2 regions of the Lacticaseibacillus boliensis genome follow, and region 2 is predicted to be linked to the other one. Evidence: predicted binding sites of a transcription regulator. Region 2 holds the regulator's gene; the other holds the start of a gene.
What was found. Region 2 encodes CtsR, which represses protease genes until heat stress. Its sites were predicted from a motif close to TTGGTCAAAAAAGGTCAAANA; they were not measured.
Positions count from the first base shown of each region.

Region 1: ACYVRB_RS01095 (ATP-dependent Clp protease ATP-binding subunit) is a predicted target of CtsR. The motif match lies at 1,865-1,885, and genes of this name have one in related genera.

Region 1 covers NZ_BAAIHN010000001.1:229,022-232,416, reverse strand. The annotation lists gene ACYVRB_RS01095 (ATP-dependent Clp protease ATP-binding subunit) at 1-1,817, opposite strand, end outside; gene ACYVRB_RS01090 (hypothetical protein) at 2,039-2,230, shown strand; gene ACYVRB_RS01085 (phosphocarrier protein HPr) at 2,333-2,599, shown strand; gene ptsP (phosphoenolpyruvate--protein phosphotransferase) at 2,599-3,395, shown strand, end outside.
Region 2 covers NZ_BAAIHN010000010.1:34-3,428, forward strand. The annotation lists rRNA gene rrf (5S ribosomal RNA) at 1-92, shown strand, start outside; tRNA gene ACYVRB_RS05955 (tRNA-Val) at 104-176, shown strand; tRNA gene ACYVRB_RS05960 (tRNA-Lys) at 198-270, shown strand; tRNA gene ACYVRB_RS05965 (tRNA-Leu) at 298-379, shown strand; tRNA gene ACYVRB_RS05970 (tRNA-Thr) at 384-456, shown strand; tRNA gene ACYVRB_RS05975 (tRNA-Gly) at 473-544, shown strand; tRNA gene ACYVRB_RS05980 (tRNA-Leu) at 555-640, shown strand; tRNA gene ACYVRB_RS05985 (tRNA-Arg) at 650-723, shown strand; tRNA gene ACYVRB_RS05990 (tRNA-Gly) at 753-824, shown strand; tRNA gene ACYVRB_RS05995 (tRNA-Pro) at 829-902, shown strand; gene ACYVRB_RS06000 (CtsR family transcriptional regulator) at 995-1,462, shown strand; gene ACYVRB_RS06005 (ATP-dependent Clp protease ATP-binding subunit) at 1,538-3,395, shown strand, end outside.

The DNA of each region.
Region 1 (3,395 bases), on a different contig from region 2:
AGGCTGGCGCCAAAGCCGACGTTGGCTTCTGCATCGGTAGAACCGGCATTGGAAGTCATGATGATGATCGTGTCCTTGAAGGAAACAGTGCGGCCTTGACTGTCGGTCAAACGACCGTCGTCGAGGATCTGCAAGAACATGTTCATGACGTCAGGATGCGCTTTTTCCACTTCGTCCAACAAGATCAGGCTGTAAGGGTTGCGGCGGACCTTTTCGGTGAGCTGGCCAGCTTCTTCATAGCCAACATAGCCCGGAGGTGAACCGATGAGCTTAGACACGGAGAACTTCTCCATGTACTCCGACATATCAAAGCGGATCATCGCTTCTTCAGAACCAAACAGCTCTTTGGCGAGTTGCTTAGCCAGCTCGGTCTTCCCGACGCCGGTAGGGCCAACGAACAAGAAGCTACCGATCGGTCGGCCAGACTTGTTGAAGCCGACCCGGTTGCGCCGGATCGAACGCGCCACTTTATCGACCGCGTTGTCTTGGCCGATGACGTGTGCCTTAAGGTCTGGTGCCAGCGTCTTAAGCTGTTGTTGCTCTTGCTTCTTCAGCTCACCGACCGGAATATTCGTCTTTTGTTCGACGATCTGTTCCATGTCTTTTTCGGTGACCGTTGGCGTGTCTTCGTCTTCCACCTTGGCTTGGTCTTCTTGCATCTTTTCGAGCTTGTTGACCTGGTCGCGGTAGAAGGCGGCTTTTTCATAATCTTCTTGTTTAAGGGCGGCTTGCTTTTGCTTTTCCGCATCGTCGATCTTCGCCTTCAAGGCTTTGGGATCGACCACTTGGATGGTCAGGTTCTTCTTGGAGCCTGATTCATCCAACAAATCGATCGCCTTGTCGGGGAGGTAACGGTCTTGGATGTAGCGGTTGGATAAGTTGACCGCGGCTTGGATCGCGCCTTCAGTGTACTTGACGTGATGGAAGTCTTCATAACGCTTTTGGATGCCGTGCAAGATCTCGATGGTCTCTTCTGGGCTCGGCTCGTCAACGGTGACGGGCTGAAGACGACGAGCCAAGGCGGCGTCTTTTTCGATTTGGCGATATTCATTGTTGGTGGTGGCACCGACGAGTTGCAGTTCGCCACGAGCCAACGCCGGCTTCAACACGTTGCCGGCGTCCATGCCACCTTCAGCGTTGCCGGCGCCAACGATTTCATGGATTTCATCAATGAATAAGATGACGTTGTCGTTTTGCTTGAGTTCGTTCAACAGCTGTTGCATCCGTTGTTCGAACTGACCGCGGATCCCGGTGCCTTGCACCAAGGAAACGACATCAAGTTGAATGACTTGGCGGTCTTGAAGCTTGACCGGCACATCACCATTGGCGATCTTCAAAGCCAGACCTTCAACGACCGCGGTCTTGCCGACCCCGGCTTCACCGATCAAGACCGGATTATTCTTGGTCCGGCGGTTGAGGATTTCGATCACGCGGGCGATTTCGCCGTCGCGACCGATGACTGGGTCGATCTCACCGTTTTTGGCTTTGTTTGTCAGGTTGACCCCGAACTGGCCCAAGACACTGTTTTGGTTGCCTCGGTTACCACCGCCGCCACCGCCGCGCCCGGCTTGGGTAGGCGGGGTTTGCTGCGCATTTTGAGAACTTTGGTCCATGCCTGAGCTCATCGCCTTGAAGATATCATCAAGGCTGTTGAAGCCGAATGGATCGTTTGCATTGGTTGGTTGCATACTGCCTCCTGCTTGTTGCTTTAATTGTTGGTAGCAATTTTGGCACAAGTTGATCTCTTGTTTCGTCCCATTAACACTCGTGTACAAATGAATCGTCGCGGGATTTTGATGACAGTTTTCACACAGCATTTTGTCACTACCTTTCTATCACGCAAGGTAAAACATGCCTTGCGTCGGATTTGACCTTCACTGACCAAAGCTCAGTATACACGGGTATTTTGAAAATGCAAGCACTCTAATGCAGAGAGTGCTAAAAAAGTCAGTTAGACCCTTGCTATATATGGTTTTGTGGTTGCCGTATCGCCTCCTTAATGCTATGGTAAACCTGTAAGACGGAAGGGGGCAACTAATTGACACCAGACTACACACAGCTGATGGATCAGCTGCGCGCAGGCGAGATTGACCAGATCGCCATCGATCCCAGCACGTTCAACGCTTTCCGCACCGCCTGGACCAATTATCCTGCACGTAAAGAGATTGTCGGGACAGCCCAGCGTGAAGGCAAGATTATTTACCATTACCACCCCTTGGCAAGCAATTAAAACTTGTCGAGACAACGGAATAATGGTAAGGTTTACAGGAGATAGAATGTGTCCATTCTATTCGGCAAAAATTTTTTTAAATGACGAAGGAGCAGATTACTCATGGAAAAACGCGAATTTAATGTTATTGCAGAAACAGGGATCCACGCCCGTCCGGCAACCCTCTTGGTACAAGCTGCCAGCAAGTTTAACTCTGACATTAACTTGGAATACAAGGGCAAGAGCGTTAACTTGAAGTCCATCATGGGCGTTATGTCCTTGGGTGTTGGCCAGGGTGCCGATGTTACCATTACCGCAGAAGGCGCCGACGAAGCCGACGCAATTGCAGCCATCGAAGAAACGATGAAGAAGGAAGGCCTCTCTGACTAATGACAAAGCAACTCAAGGGGATCGCCGCTAGTGATGGCATCGCAACCGCGAAAGCCTACATGCTGGTGCAACCTGACTTGTCATTCAATCAGACTTCTATTAAAGATGCAGACGCTGAGGTTCAGCGTCTGCATTCTGCGCTAGAGCAGAGTAACAGCGAATTGAAGCTGATCCGTGACAAGGCGGCGGAATCTCTGGGCGAAGAAGAAGCACAAGTCTTCGACGCGCATATGATGATTCTGGCAGATCCGGAATTTACTGGTGCAATAGAAAGCAAAATCAAAGACGAAGCGATCAATGCCGAAGCAGCGCTGAAGAACGTGTCTGACACGTTTATCGCGATGTTTGAAGGTATGGTCGATAACCCGTACATGCAAGAACGTGCGGCTGATGTTCGCGACGTTTCCCAGCGAGTGCTTGCACACTTGTTAGGCCGCGCGTTGCCTAATCCTGCGCTGATCGACTCAGAAGTCATCGTGGTTGCCCACGACTTGACCCCATCTGACACCGCTCAGTTGAACAAGAAGTACGTCAAGGCGTTTGTCACCGATATCGGCGGCCGCACGGCACACTCCGCAATCATGGCACGCTCGTTGGAAATTCCTGCTGTTGTCGGTGCCCAATCGGTGACCGATGATATCACGGAAGGCCAACTCGTCACCGTTGATGGCTTGACCGGTGAGATCACCATCGACCCAACGCCTGAACAGGTCAAGGCCTCTGAACAAGAAGCCAGCGACTATGCCAAGCAAAAGGCCGAATGGGCGACCCTGAAGACTGCAAAGACCATGACTGC
Region 2 (3,395 bases):
CACCTGTTCCCATGCCGAACACAGAAGTTAAGCTTCTCTACGCCGAGAGTAGTTGGTGGGTGACTGCCTGCGAGGGTAGGAAGCCGCCACGCTGTTATATTATGGAGGATTAGCTCAGTTGGGAGAGCGTCTGCCTTACAAGCAGAGGGTCACAGGTTCGAGCCCTGTATCCTCCATTGGATCTTTGATCCTAAGTTGAGCCGTTAGCTCAGTTGGTAGAGCATCTGACTTTTAATCAGAGGGTCGACAGTTCGAGCCTGTCACGGCTCATTTTTCCATTAGTACTAAAAAAGATCTGCGGGTGTGGCGGAACTGGCAGACGCGCTAGATTTAGGTTCTAGTGGTTTTTACCGTGGGGGTTCGAGTCCCTTCACCCGCATCTTGCCGACTTAGCTCAGTTGGCAGAGCATCTGTCTTGTAAACAGAGGGTCGGAGGTTCGAATCCTCTAGTCGGCATTAATTAAATATTCATGCGGAAGTAGTTCAGTGGTAGAACATCACCTTGCCATGGTGGGGGTCGCGAGTTCGAATCTCGTCTTCCGCTTTTCATTTATGCCGGGATGGCGAAACTGGTAGACGCACAGGACTTAAAATCCTGCGGTTAGTGATAACCGTGTCGGTTCGAACCCGACTCTCGGCATGATGATATGCACCCATAGCGCAATTGGATAGAGTGTCTGACTACGAATCAGAAGGTTGTAGGTTCGACTCCTACTGGGTGCATCGTCCATGAGGACATAACCGAATATAATGCGGAAGTAGTTCAGTGGTAGAACATCACCTTGCCATGGTGGGGGTCGCGAGTTCGAATCTCGTCTTCCGCTTAATCGGGAAATAGCTCAGCTTGGTAGAGCGCTGCGTTCGGGACGCAGAGGTCGTGGGTTCGAATCCCGTTTTCCCGATATTGAAGTCATTGTCATCCGACAGTGGCTTTTTTATTTTTTTTGCGTATAATTAAAGTCAACATTAGTCAAAGTGAAAAAGGTGGGACGTGATGGCAAGCCAAAATGTAACGGATGTGATCGAGCGCTACCTTAAGGCGCTACTGGAAGCAGAAGAAGAAGTCGAGATCAGACGTGCCGCAGTCGCTGAACGCTTTGATTGTGTTCCGTCACAGATCAATTATGTGATCAAGACGCGCTTTACGCCTGAACGCGGCTATGTTGTTGAAAGCAAGCGTGGCGGTGGTGGGTATATTCGCATCGTCAAGGTGAAGATGCGTTCGGACTGTGACTTGGTGACTTGGATGATCGCCCAGATGCCGCATCGCGTACGCGAAGTCGACGCACGCTCAATGATTCGAAAGCTGTACACTGAAGGGCTGGTCGAACAACAAGCCGGTAATATGATGTTGAATGTGTTGAGCCACCAGACCCTCAATGTCGGTGATCGGGATACCGAGGAGCGATTGCGGGCGCGATTGTTGCTTGCATTCTTACAGAGTTTGCAGTATGAAAGATAGAATTGGTTACTGAGTTTACGCGCTATTCCTTTTTTAAGGGAAAAGGGATAGCGTGATGAAAAGAGGAATGTGCTTATGGACAATCTGTTTACGCCATCGGCGAAAAACGTATTGATGATCGCGCAGGAGCAGGCGAAGTATTTCCACCACCATGCTGTGGGGACCGAACATCTGTTGATGGCCTTGGTCATGGAACAAGATGGGATCGCTGGGAAGACATTGCGTCAGCTGTCTGTTTCCGAAGAAGACGTTCATGATGAAATCGAACGCTTCACCGGTTACGGCACGGTCGATACGAATGCGAAGAATGCGGACACTTATTTGCCGTACTCACCGAAAGGCAAAGAGATCTTAACTTTTGCCGGTGACGAGGCTAAGCGGCTCGGCGCGTTGAAGATCGGAACCGAACACATTCTGTTAGGCTTGTTGCGTGAAGATGACATCTTGGCGGCGCGGATTCTGCAAAACCTAGATCTCAGCCTATCTAAAACCCGGCAGATGGTGCTCAAGAAGATGGGAATCTCCGATGCAAGCGCGAAGCCGCGGGCGGCTGCACGGGCCAAGCAACGGCCGCAGTCACAAGGCACCCCAACTTTGGACAACTTGGCACGTGATCTGACCCAATTGGCACGTGAAAATAAGATGGATCCAGTGGTTGGTCGGGACAAGGAAGTCCGGCGCCTTGTGCAGATTCTTGCCCGGCGGACCAAGAACAATCCTGTTTTGATCGGTGAACCTGGGGTTGGTAAAACTGCCATCGCCGAAGGCTTTGCTGAGAAGATCGTGGCCGGTAGCGTGCCAGCAGATATGCGCCACAAGCGGCTGATGATGCTCGACATGGGATCACTGGTTGCCGGCACCAAGTATCGTGGTGAATTTGAGGACAGACTGAAGAAGATCATCGATGAGATCTATCAAGATGGCAACGTGATCTTGTTCATCGACGAATTGCACACCTTGATCGGCGCTGGTGGTGCTGAAGGGGCGATCGATGCCTCCAACATTTTGAAGCCTGCACTGGCTCGTGGCGAACTGCAAATGATTGGCGCCACGACGCTTGACGAATACCAAAAGTATATCGAAAAAGATGCCGCGCTCGAGCGGCGGTTTGCAACCATCACGATCGCTGAGCCTACCGAAGACGAAGCTGAACAGATCCTTCACGGCTTGCGTGGCCGCTATGAAGCGCATCACGGCGTTACGATCACCGATGATGCGTTGCATGAAGCCGTAGTCTTGTCTTCACGCTATATCACCACGCGTTTCTTACCAGACAAGGCAATCGACTTGATGGATGAGTCTGCCGCCAAGGTGCGTCTGGATGAAGCAGACAAGCCAACCAAGGCCGATAAGCTTGCAGAAAAGCTGGAAGACACCGTCAAGGAGAAGGAAGATGCAATCTTGCATCAAGACTTCGAAGCGGCAGCAGAGATTCGTGAGAAAGAACAAAAATTGCGGGATAAGGTCGACGCGATGCCAGACGATGCCGACGAAAACGGCGTGCGCAAAGATGTGCAGGTGACCGGCGAAGATGTCGCAGAGGTTGTCGCGCAATGGACCGGGGTCCCTGTCACACAGTTACAAAAGAAGGAATCCGAGCGCTTAGTTAACTTGGAGAAGGTCTTGCACGAACGGGTCGTCGGCCAAGACGAAGCCGTTAGTGCTGTGGCACGGGCTATCCGGCGGGCCCGGAGCGGCTTGAAAGATCCAACCCGGCCGATCGGTTCGTTCATGTTCCTTGGCCCTACCGGGGTCGGCAAGACCGAGCTAGCCAAGGCGCTGGCAGAGGCAATGTTTGGCAGTGAAGACGCGATGATTCGTGTCGATATGTCCGAATATATGGAGAAGATCTCGACGAGTCGGCTGATTGGGGCAGCGCCAGGCTATATTGGCTATGATGAAGGTGGCCAGTTGACCGAAAAAGTGCGCAACA